One region of the Hymenobacter antarcticus genome, then DNA from elsewhere that is predicted to be linked to it. Evidence: riboswitches for the same ligand, from Rfam matches in the RefSeq annotation. Region 1 holds a riboswitch; each other region holds the start of a gene.

What was found. Region 1 has a riboswitch for S-adenosylmethionine ahead of ABD819_RS00125 (O-acetylhomoserine aminocarboxypropyltransferase/cysteine synthase family protein). Riboswitches for the same ligand answer to the same signal wherever they lie in the genome.
Region 2: another riboswitch for S-adenosylmethionine. It lies ahead of metH (methionine synthase); the one in region 1 lies ahead of ABD819_RS00125 (O-acetylhomoserine aminocarboxypropyltransferase/cysteine synthase family protein).
Region 3: another riboswitch for S-adenosylmethionine. It lies ahead of ABD819_RS05340 (ATP-grasp domain-containing protein); the one in region 1 lies ahead of ABD819_RS00125 (O-acetylhomoserine aminocarboxypropyltransferase/cysteine synthase family protein).

The regions. Positions count from the first base shown of each region.
Region 1 covers NZ_BAABDI010000001.1:34,472-37,741, forward strand. The annotation lists gene ABD819_RS00110 (lysylphosphatidylglycerol synthase transmembrane domain-containing protein) at 1-140, shown strand, start outside; gene ABD819_RS00115 (hypothetical protein) at 170-589, opposite strand; gene ABD819_RS00120 (LysM peptidoglycan-binding domain-containing protein) at 776-1,057, shown strand; SAM riboswitch class I at 1,279-1,394, shown strand; gene ABD819_RS00125 (O-acetylhomoserine aminocarboxypropyltransferase/cysteine synthase family protein) at 1,787-3,166, shown strand; gene ABD819_RS00130 (homoserine O-acetyltransferase family protein) at 3,224-3,270, shown strand, end outside.
Region 2 covers NZ_BAABDI010000017.1:48,942-52,211, reverse strand. The annotation lists gene metH (methionine synthase) at 1-1,805, opposite strand, end outside; SAM riboswitch class I at 1,879-1,989, opposite strand; gene ABD819_RS12925 (molybdopterin molybdotransferase MoeA) at 2,108-3,270, opposite strand, start outside.
Region 3 covers NZ_BAABDI010000004.1:229,182-232,451, reverse strand. The annotation lists gene ABD819_RS05345 (LLM class flavin-dependent oxidoreductase) at 1-342, opposite strand, end outside; gene ABD819_RS05340 (ATP-grasp domain-containing protein) at 480-1,475, opposite strand; SAM riboswitch class I at 1,950-2,042, opposite strand; gene ABD819_RS05335 (TonB-dependent receptor plug domain-containing protein) at 2,280-3,270, opposite strand, start outside.

The DNA.
Region 1 (3,270 bases):
CGTACTACCTGTATCTGGTGCTGGGCAGCGTATTTCTGCCCCGCTGGGTGGCGCGGGTGTTTGCCAAGCGGCCGGCCGCAAGCCCGCTCAACGAACCGGCTCTCGCAACCACAAAAAAAGCCCCTAACCACAAGGGTTAGGGGCTTTACTACTGCCTGAGCGCGGATGCTTACTCGGCTTCGAGCATCAGGGCCGCGCCGTCGGCCGACTTGAGCGTGAGCTTGTCGTCGGTGAGGGTCTCCACGGCGAAGGTGTTGCTGGTGGTGCCACCGTCGGGGGTCATGGTAATGGTTTTGCCGGCCTGGTCGAAAGTGTATTTGCCCGCTACTGCCCCGTTGGCCCCGGTCATGTTGTAGGTGCCGTTTGCAAAAATGCGCAGCTCCTCGTCCTTCTGGGCGTCGGTCTGCTTCACTTTGTCGCCGGTGGTGTCGGTTTCTTTATGCGTTTTCCACACCTTGCTATCGGTGCCGTACAGAATGTTCACGCCCTCCACTTTGCCTTTGTCGTTGCTGCACGAAGCGGCAAAAAGCGACACAAGCACCAAGAGGCTGGCCAAGTAACGGAACGAGAAAAGGGACTGGAGTTTCATAAGCACAAGGAGTAATGATGAGGAAAATGGAACGACGGCGCGCGGAGTGCGAACTCGTCGGCTTACGGCCCACACGCGAAAGAGTTTAGAACGAAACCCGGCCTGTACTTGTCCGTATAGCACCCGGTCGGACTGCCAAAGGCGTTTCCGGCCGCATTCATCCCTCATTTAATCAGCAGCCAACCCATGGGACTCTTAGATTTTCTTAGCGACAAAGGCGAGCAAAAGCCCGTAGAGCCCGCGGCCAAGCCTGCGGCCGGCGGTACCGATTTTTTCGGCAATGCCAAACCGGAAACTGCCGGTGACTCGTATACCGTAGTCAGCGGGGATTCCCTCTCAAAAATAGCCAAACACCACTACGGCGACGCCGCCAAGTGGCATCAGATATACGAGGCCAATAAGGCCCTCATCGGCAACAACCCTGACCACATTGAAGTGGGCCAGGTGTTGACCCTACCTAGTCTCTAGGTACTTTTTTGCAGAAAAAAGGTGAGAAAAGCCACTCTGTTTCAGGGTGGCTTTTTTGCGTCTGATGGGTTCGGGTTTGGCTTTTAAAAAACCGTCATGCAGCGCGTAGCGAAGCATGACGGTCTTCTTTTTTTGCGGGCAACATTTGCCCACGGAAAAATTTCTGCCGTACATTTGGGCCACCAACCCGGTACTCCTCGCTAACGGTGAGCAGTTTTCAAGTTTTATACAGAAGCGGCGAGAGACTAGGCTCCCTGACCCGCTGGCAACCTTCGCAAAACGAAAGGTGCCAATTCCTACCCACTCGCAGCTTCGGCCACGATGGGACAGATGATTCGAGTGCCATGGAAACTTCCCCTCATTCTGCTCCTTTTGCCCCGACTACTCCGGCTGCTTTGCGCGCCGTGGTCTCGGGCTTTTTTGTTTCGGCCCCAGACGGCCGCAGCGTGGCATTGCGCCCGGCGCGAATGCGAATGCGAATGTGTTGTTGCTGCCCGTGTTGTTGCTAAGCTGATTCCGGCTTAGAACCCCTCCCCTTTCTTCTGGATTTTTTTGGTGGCCCCGTGGGTCTGCCGCATGCTCTTTTTCGGGCTTGGCGGTGGGCTCGGGCCAGCCGTTCAGCACGGGCGTTTCGGGGAGTTGCCGCGCTTAGAATCGGCCTTATTCAGCTAATCAGCGCCTTTTAATTTGTATTTCTGATTTTTCACAAACGTTAAATAACCCCGCATCATGTCCACTCCAGCCCAACATTTCGAAACCCTTCAGCTCCACGCCGGCCAGCAGCCCGACCCCACCACCGGGGCCCGCGCCGTGCCGCTGTTCCAAACCACCAGCTACGTCTTCAAGAGCGCCGAACACGGTGCCAACCTGTTTGCGCTGAAGGAATTCGGCAACATCTACACCCGCCTGATGAACCCCACCACCGACGTGTTTGAACAGCGCGTGGCGGCGCTGGAAGGCGGCGTGGCGGCACTGGCCACGAGTTCGGGGCAGGCGGCTCAGTTCATTGCCCTGAACAACATTCTGCAGGCCGGCGACAATTTCGTGAGCACGGCCTACCTCTATGGCGGCACCTACAATCAGTTCAAGGTGGCCTTCAAGCGCCTGGGCATCGAGGCGCGCTTCGCGGATGGCGATAATCCGGCCAGCTTTGAGCCGCTGATTGACGAGAAAACCAAAGCCATTTACCTCGAAACCATCGGCAACCCCAGCTTCAGCATTCCCGATTTTGAGGCCATCGCGGCCATTGCCAACAAGCACGATTTGCCGCTGATTGTGGACAACACGTTTGGCGCGGGCGGCTACCTGTTCCGGCCCCTGGAGCACGGCGCGCACATCGTGGTCGAGTCGGCCACGAAGTGGATTGGCGGGCACGGCACCAGCGTGGGCGGCGTGATTGTGGACGGCGGCACCTACGACTTCGGCAACGGCAAATTTCCGCAGTTCTCCGAGCCCAGCGAGGGCTACCACGGCCTGGTGTTCAGTGATGTATTCGGCAAGAACGGGCCGTTTGGCAACATCGCCTTCATCATTCGGGCGCGGGTAGAGGGGCTGCGCGACTTTGGGCCGGCCATCAGCCCGTTCAACTCCTGGCAGCTGCTCATCGGCCTCGAAACCCTGAGCCTGCGCGTGGAGCGCACCGTGGAAAATGCCCTGAAAGTGGCGACCTGGCTGGAGCAGCACCCGCAGGTAGAAAGCGTGAACTACCCCGGCCTGGCCAGCAGCCCCTACCACGCCATTGCCCAGCGCTACCTCAAGCGCGGCTTCGGCGGCGTGCTCAGCTTCCGGGTGAAGGGCACGAAGGAAACGGCCACGCAATTCATTGACAGCCTGAAGCTCATCAGCCACCTGGCCAACGTGGGCGATGCCAAGACGCTCATCATCCAGCCCTCGGCCACCACGCACCAGCAGATGAGTGAGCAGGAGCAGCTGGCGGCGGGCGTCACGCCCACGTCGCTGCGGCTATCGGTCGGCATCGAGCACTTTGAGGATATCACGGCTGATTTGCAGGCAGCGTTTGATGCCATCGGCAACACGGCCAGCCTGCCCACGGAGGGCGAGGAAGTAGGCGAGCCCGAGTTGCAGCACACCCAACCGCTGGAGGTGTAGATAAATTTCTCGCGGAAACCGCTGCGGACCTCCGCGAGAAACCACACCAGAATAATTATGGAAAACCACCTTTTTCATCTCCCCGACCTGACTCTGGAAAGCGG
Region 2 (3,270 bases), on a different contig from region 1:
GAAATACCGCCGCTGGTGAGCGCACCGGGCAGGTGGCCCTTAATCCAGCGCACGGCCTCAATGAAGTCGATAGCGTAGTTGCGGTGCTCGTCCATGCCCGTGCCCACGGTCAGGATGTTGGGGTCAAAAATGATGTCGGAAGGGTCGAAGCCCACCTCGTGCACCAGAATATCGTAGCTGCGCTGGCAGATTTCCTGGCGGCGTTCCAGCGAGTCGGCCTGGCCGTTTTCGTCGAAGGCCATCACCACCACGGCCGCGCCGTACTGGCGCACCGTGCGGGCGTGGGCCCGGAACACGTCCTCGCCCTCTTTCAGCGAAATCGAGTTGACAATGCTCTTGCCCTGCACGCACTTCAGACCGGCTTCGAGCACGCTCCACTTCGAGGAGTCAATCATCACGGGCACCCGCGCGATATCGGGCTCCGAGGCAATGAGGTGCAGGAAGGTCGTCATCACCTGCTCCGAGTCGAGCATGCCCTCGTCCATGTTGATGTCGATGACCTGCGCGCCTTCTTCCACCTGCAGGCGGGCCACGGCCAGGGCTTCCTCATACGCCCCCGTGCGGATGAGGCGGGCAAAAGCGCGCGAGCCGGTCACGTTGCAGCGCTCGCCCACGTTCACGAAGAGGCTGTCGGCGGCGATGTTGAAGGGTTCGAGACCGGACAGCCGCGTGGCGATTGAGTTAGAAGTTAAAAGTGAAGAGTTAAAACCTACAACTGGTTTTTCTCCGGATTTTAACTCTTCACTTTTAACTTTTAACTGTTTCAACTCCCTTGGCTTATACTTCTTCGCCAAACGGCTCAATTCCGCGATGTGCTGTGGGGTCGTCCCACAACACCCGCCCACTACCGTCACGATGCCTTCCTTCAGATAATCCTCCACCAGCGCGGCAAATTCTTCCGCCGATTCATCGTAGCCGCCGAAGGCGTTGGGCAGGCCGGCGTTGGGGTAGGCCGAAATATGCACGTCGGAAATGCGGCTCAGCTCCTGCACGTACTGGCGGAGCTGGTCGGCCCCGAGGGCGCAGTTCAGGCCCACGCTCAGCAGCGGCAGGTGGCGGATGGAGTTCCAGAACGCCTCCACCGTCTGGCCCGAGAGGGTACGGCCCGAGGCATCGGTGATGGTGCCCGAAATCATGAGCGGCACCACCCGGCCGCCTTCGTCGAAGAATTTCTGCACGGCATATAGCGCAGCCTTGGCGTTCAGCGTGTCGAAGATGGTTTCGATGAGCAGTGTGTCTACGCCGCCATCCACGAGGCCGCGCACCTGCTCCAGGTAGGCGGTGGCCAGCTCATCAAAGGTCACGGCGCGGAAACCGGGACGATTCACATCGGGCGAGAGCGAGGCGGTGCGGTTGGTGGGGCCCACCGCGCCGGCCACGAAGCGCGGCTGCTCGGGCGTGGCGTATTCGTCGGCCGCCTCGCGGGCCAGGCGGGCCGACTCGTAGTTCAATTCGTACACGACGTGTTCCAGGCCGTAGTCGGCCTGGGCGATGGTGGTGCCGCTAAAGGTGTTGGTTTCCACCATGTCGGCCCCGGCGGCGAAGTATTCGGCGTGGATGCCCTTGATGATATCCGGCCGGGTCAGCGAGAGCAGGTCGTTGTTGCCGCGCAGGGGCTTGGGGTGGTCGGCGAAGCGGGTGCCGCGAAAATCCTCCTCCGTCAGCGGGTACCGCTGAATCATGGTGCCCATCGCGCCGTCGAGAATCAGCAGGCGCTGGCGCAGGATTTCGGGGAGGCTGTGGCGCGAGGCTAACGCTTCGCGCTGGGGAACGGCTTTCGGAAGGGTAGGGGCGGAGACGGACATTTCTTTCTGGGTCGAATAACAGCGTACGGACGCGTATCCAGAAAGAAACCCATGCGCAGGCGCACGGTTCCGGCTGTCATCTTCTTCCACCAAAAAAAACGCGGTGAAACGGGAGTTGGCACCTACTCGTGGTAGGTTGCCAAGACGTCATCGGGCCCGGTCCCTCGGTCTTTCTGGATAGCAGCGTAGCACGAAGATACGACGCGAAAAAATTGTAGCGCGAAGCGGTGCTTCGCGTCCCCGCGCCGTTAAAACCGCCGAACCGTTGCGACCTGCGCGGCGACGCGAAGCACCGCTTCGCGCTACAGCCCCCAGGCCGGCCACACGCTGCCCGCCGGAAACACCGCCACCTCCGGCGGCAGCTCCAGAAACGCGGTGGCCCCCACCAGCCCGGCCAAATCACCGGAGCCGCCCACCCGCAGCGGCGTGGCCAGCCGGCGACCTTCATCGTCTACCGTCAGGCCCACGGGCACGAAATGGGTCAGCGGGGGCTTAAAATTAATTTCGACGGTGAGCACGGCGGGCATCGGCGCTTCAACAGCCGCGGCAGCCGCTTCCGCATCAGCGGGCTGCTGCACCGCCCGGAGCCAGGGGCGCACGTAACGGCAGGCCGTGAGGAAGGTGGACACCGGGTTGCCGGGCAGGCCGAACACCACCGGCCCGCCGGCCCGCGCCCCAAACCACATCGGCTTGCCGGGGCGCTGGTTCACTTCGTGGAAAATCTCGACCACCCCCAGCTCGCGCAGCAGGCCGGGTAGGTGGTCGGCGCGGCCCTTGCTCACGGCCCCACTCAGCACCACGGCATCGAAGCCGGCGGCGAGGATATTGGTGAGGCCGGTGCGCAATTCCTCCCGGTCGTCGGGCAGGTGAAACAGCGAAACATCGGCCCCGGCCTGGGCAAATAGCGCCTGCAAGGCATAGGCGTTGGACCGCCGAATCTGGTGCGCCAGGGGCATCTGGTTGATGCCCACCAGCTCATCGCCGGTGCTCACCACGGCCACGCGCGGGGCACGGGATACCATCATTTCGGCGGCCCCCACGGTGGCGGCAATGGCCAGCTCGGCGGGGCCCAGGCGGGTGCCGGGCCGGAGCAGGGCGTCGCCCCGGCGGCGGTCGGCGGCCTGGCGGTGGATGTTGACGCCGGGCGCTTCGGGCGAAGGAATCTGGATGGTGGCGCGGTTGTCGGCCAGCAGAATATCCTCGTAGCGAATAACCGCATCGGTGCCGGGTGGCAGCACCGCCCCGGTCATTACCTCAATGGCGTTGTGCGGGTTTTGCAGCGCCTGGGCGGGCGCGCCGGCGTACTGGGTATGCTCGATGGCAAACTCCGTCTGGCCCCCGGCCCAGGCGGCGTGCACCACCGCAATACCATCCATGGCCACCCGGTTGAAGGGCGGAAAGTCGCGGTCGGCCACGAGGGTTTCGGCCAGCACGCGGCCATTGGCGTGGGGCAGGGCCACGGTTT
Region 3 (3,270 bases), on a different contig from region 1:
CACCACGTTCAGCGAGAGCCGGCCGGGCGCAATCAAATCAATGTTGGCGGCCTGCTTGGCCAGCAGCGCCGGCTGGTGAAACGTGGGGCGCACGGCCACCATTATTTCCAGCTGCTCGGTGACGGCGGCCAGCGCGGCGGCCGTGCTCCAGGCTTCCAGCGAAGCCGCCTCCGTGCCCTTGATGTCGTTCAAGTACAGCTCGGCGATGAGCGTGAGGTCGTAGCCCAGCGCCTCGCTGCGCTGCGCCAGCTGCTTCACGTAGCTCCAGTCGGTGGGCATGTGCTCGTCTTCCACGTTGCGCAGCCAGCCTCCAAATACGGGCATCCAATATCCGAATTTCATATTTTTGAATGGTGAGCGAACGTCATGCTGAGCTTGCCGAAGCATCTCTACCGCAGTAGTAATTCATGTTGATTGCAACGAAGCGGTAGAGATGCTTCGGCAAGCTCAGCATGACGTTCTTTTTTGATGATATTGAGTTAAACCGTGGCCAATTCACCTTTCCCAGCCCCCACCGCCACTGCCGGCAGCTGCGTTTCGAGGTAGTCCACGAAGCGGGCATAGGGGTCGAAACCCACCACGTTCACGGCATCAGCCACGAAGTTGGACAGCGCGTTGATGTCGTAAAACAGCACGTCGCCGGTGCGGTCGTTAATCAGGTACTCGATGCCGCCCACGTCGATTTTAGCGGCGGCCACGATGCGCTCCACGGCGGCGATGACCTCGGCCGGCGGCGTGAAGGCTTCCACCTGAATCCCCTTTTTCGGCGCTTCGGTCAGACAGAATTCGGCCGACTGCTCCTCCGGAATCTGGCAGATTTCGGCCGGGCACAGGTTGAAGCTCTCGCCGGTGGTAAACACTTTCATGGCGTAGAGAAACTTGCCGTCCAGCATTTCCACGCGGTGGATGTTGCCGCCGCGGGGCGTCACGTATTCCTGCACCAGCGCCGTCTGGTCGATGCCCAGGTCAATCTGGTTATTGTCCACAGCCGCCTGCAATCCTTCGATAGTATCGAAGCGGATGATGCCCGCACCACTGCCGCCAATATTCACCTTCACCACAATCGGAAAACGCAGCTCTTGGGCCGCATCCACCGCCCGCGAGGCGTGGTTGATAACCCGCGAAGCCGGGTATTTCAGTCCCAGCGACTCAAACAGCGAAAGCTGCCGCGCCTTGTTGGTCTCGATGGCCGTGGCCGCCGAGCCGTTGATAATGCGCGTGCCGATGCGCTCCAAATGCGTGGCAAAACCGGCCGTGTGGAAAATGCCCTGCCCGTGCCCGCGCAGGTAGGCTGAGGAGCTCATGCGGTTCACCACGAGGCTGTAGCGGCTCTCCTTTTCCGATGGATTGAAGAGGTGATGCGCGGCGTCGATTTTCTCGTAGGGCAGCTCGCGGCGGTCCAGCTCGGCGAAGAGCGGCTTGAACCATTCGGGGTGCTCGAAGTAGATGCCAATAGGCTTTTGCAAGGATGACATAAGTAACAGTAATGAGATGAAGTGAAATCGGGAGAAAAGCTGTAATTCCGAGCCGTATGGCGCTTAAAAGCGCACGGCGGCATAATCCAGCAAGAATTAAAAGAGGGGCCCGAGCGGGTTGTCGGCAGGTCATTTTCAAAGGACCAGAGCGCGTAGCCGCATCAACTGAGAGCAGGCAGCGAGGCCGGGCGTAGGCTAAAAAGCACGACGCGAAACCAACTCCACCACAGAGCAATCGGCAAACAACCCGGAAAATGAGGACGCAGACGCCGCGGGCGGCCACAAACACGCCGCTATCGAAAGCCAACGGGCTTCCGCAACGGACTTACCTACCCGCGAAAAACCACTCGGGACGGATTAGGCCAGACAACAACAGCAACAACAGCCCATACCAGCCATTCGCAGGGTAGCGACGGGGGCACGAAAGGCGGTGGTTCGGAGGGGGAGGTTGTTGGAGGCTTCCACGGCAACTTGTTTTTATATGGTCAGGAATTGGCACCGTGCCCGCGGTTGCGGATGGTTGCCGGCGCGTCTGTGAGCCTGTCTCTCAGCGCCTCTGTATAAAAACAATCCTTTAGGAGAAAGAATTGATAGTACAAATATAGGCAGGAAACCCGAACCCTGGCAAAAGGTTGGCGGCAGGCCTGTACTTACCGCTATAAAAAAAGAACGTCATGCTGAGCGGAGCCGAAGCATCTCTACCGCGCAAGTAACCAATTACTCTCGCAGTAGAGATGCTTCGGCTCCGCTCAGCACGACGTTCTACTTGTTGTTTGTTTCTGCCTTAAAAAAGGCCTTGCTTACCTACCGGCGCAGGGCCAGCCGCACGCCGGCCATCAGCCAGCGCGAAGGCATCTGGGCCCCCAGCAGGTCCGAATACCGCTCGTTGAACAGGTTCTGCACCTGGCCGGTGAGCCACAGCCGCTCGGGTAGCAATGCCGCTTCGAGGCGGGCGTTGAAAACCACGTAGCTCGGGGTGAGTGCAACATTCAGCTGGCCATTGGTGGGCGTGACAGTGGTTTGCTGAGCCGCCCGCTGCTTGTATACGCCGCCCACGGCCACGGTGAAGCGCCGTTGCACCACGCTCACATTGCCACTCACCAGGTGCTTGGCCACGTTGCTCAGGTACTGCGACACTACTTCGCCGGCCACGTTGAGGTGGGTATATGTGTAGCCCACGCTGCCTTCCAGACGCAGACCGGCGGCGAGCTTGGCGCGGGTGCTGGCTTCAAATTCCAGGCCCTGGGTGGTGACGGCGAACAGGTTCTGGGCGAAGCGGTAAGTAGCAGCCGGGTTCAAATTTGTGAAGCCTGTGGCCTCAATTACCTGGCTGCCGGGCTGGCTTACGTAGTCAATAAGGTTGCGGCCGTAGCGGTTGAAGTAGGTGGCGCGCAGCGTGAGGGCGGGCAGGGGCACGAAGTCCACGCCGCCCTCGTAGCTGATGGTGCGCTCGGCGTTCAGGCCGGGGTTGCCCACGTTGAAGCCGTTGGGTACGGTGCCGGGCCGGATGGCCGAGTTGTACTGCTCGGTGAAGTTGGCCGCCCGAATGGCCCGGCCCACGGCGGCGCGCACCGTCAGCTTCTCGCCCATTTGCTGGCTGGCGGTGAGCTGGGGCACCACTTCGGTGCCGTATGCCTGGTCGTGGTCGAGGCGCAGGGCTGCCGTCACATTTAAGCCAGAGTACGGTGTGAGGCCGGCCACGGCAAACGCGCCTTGGTGCCACACGGCGTGGTTGCCGCGGTCGTTGCTACGCACGGAGCGGCGGTCGGCCTGGCCGCCCAGGGTCAGCTGCACT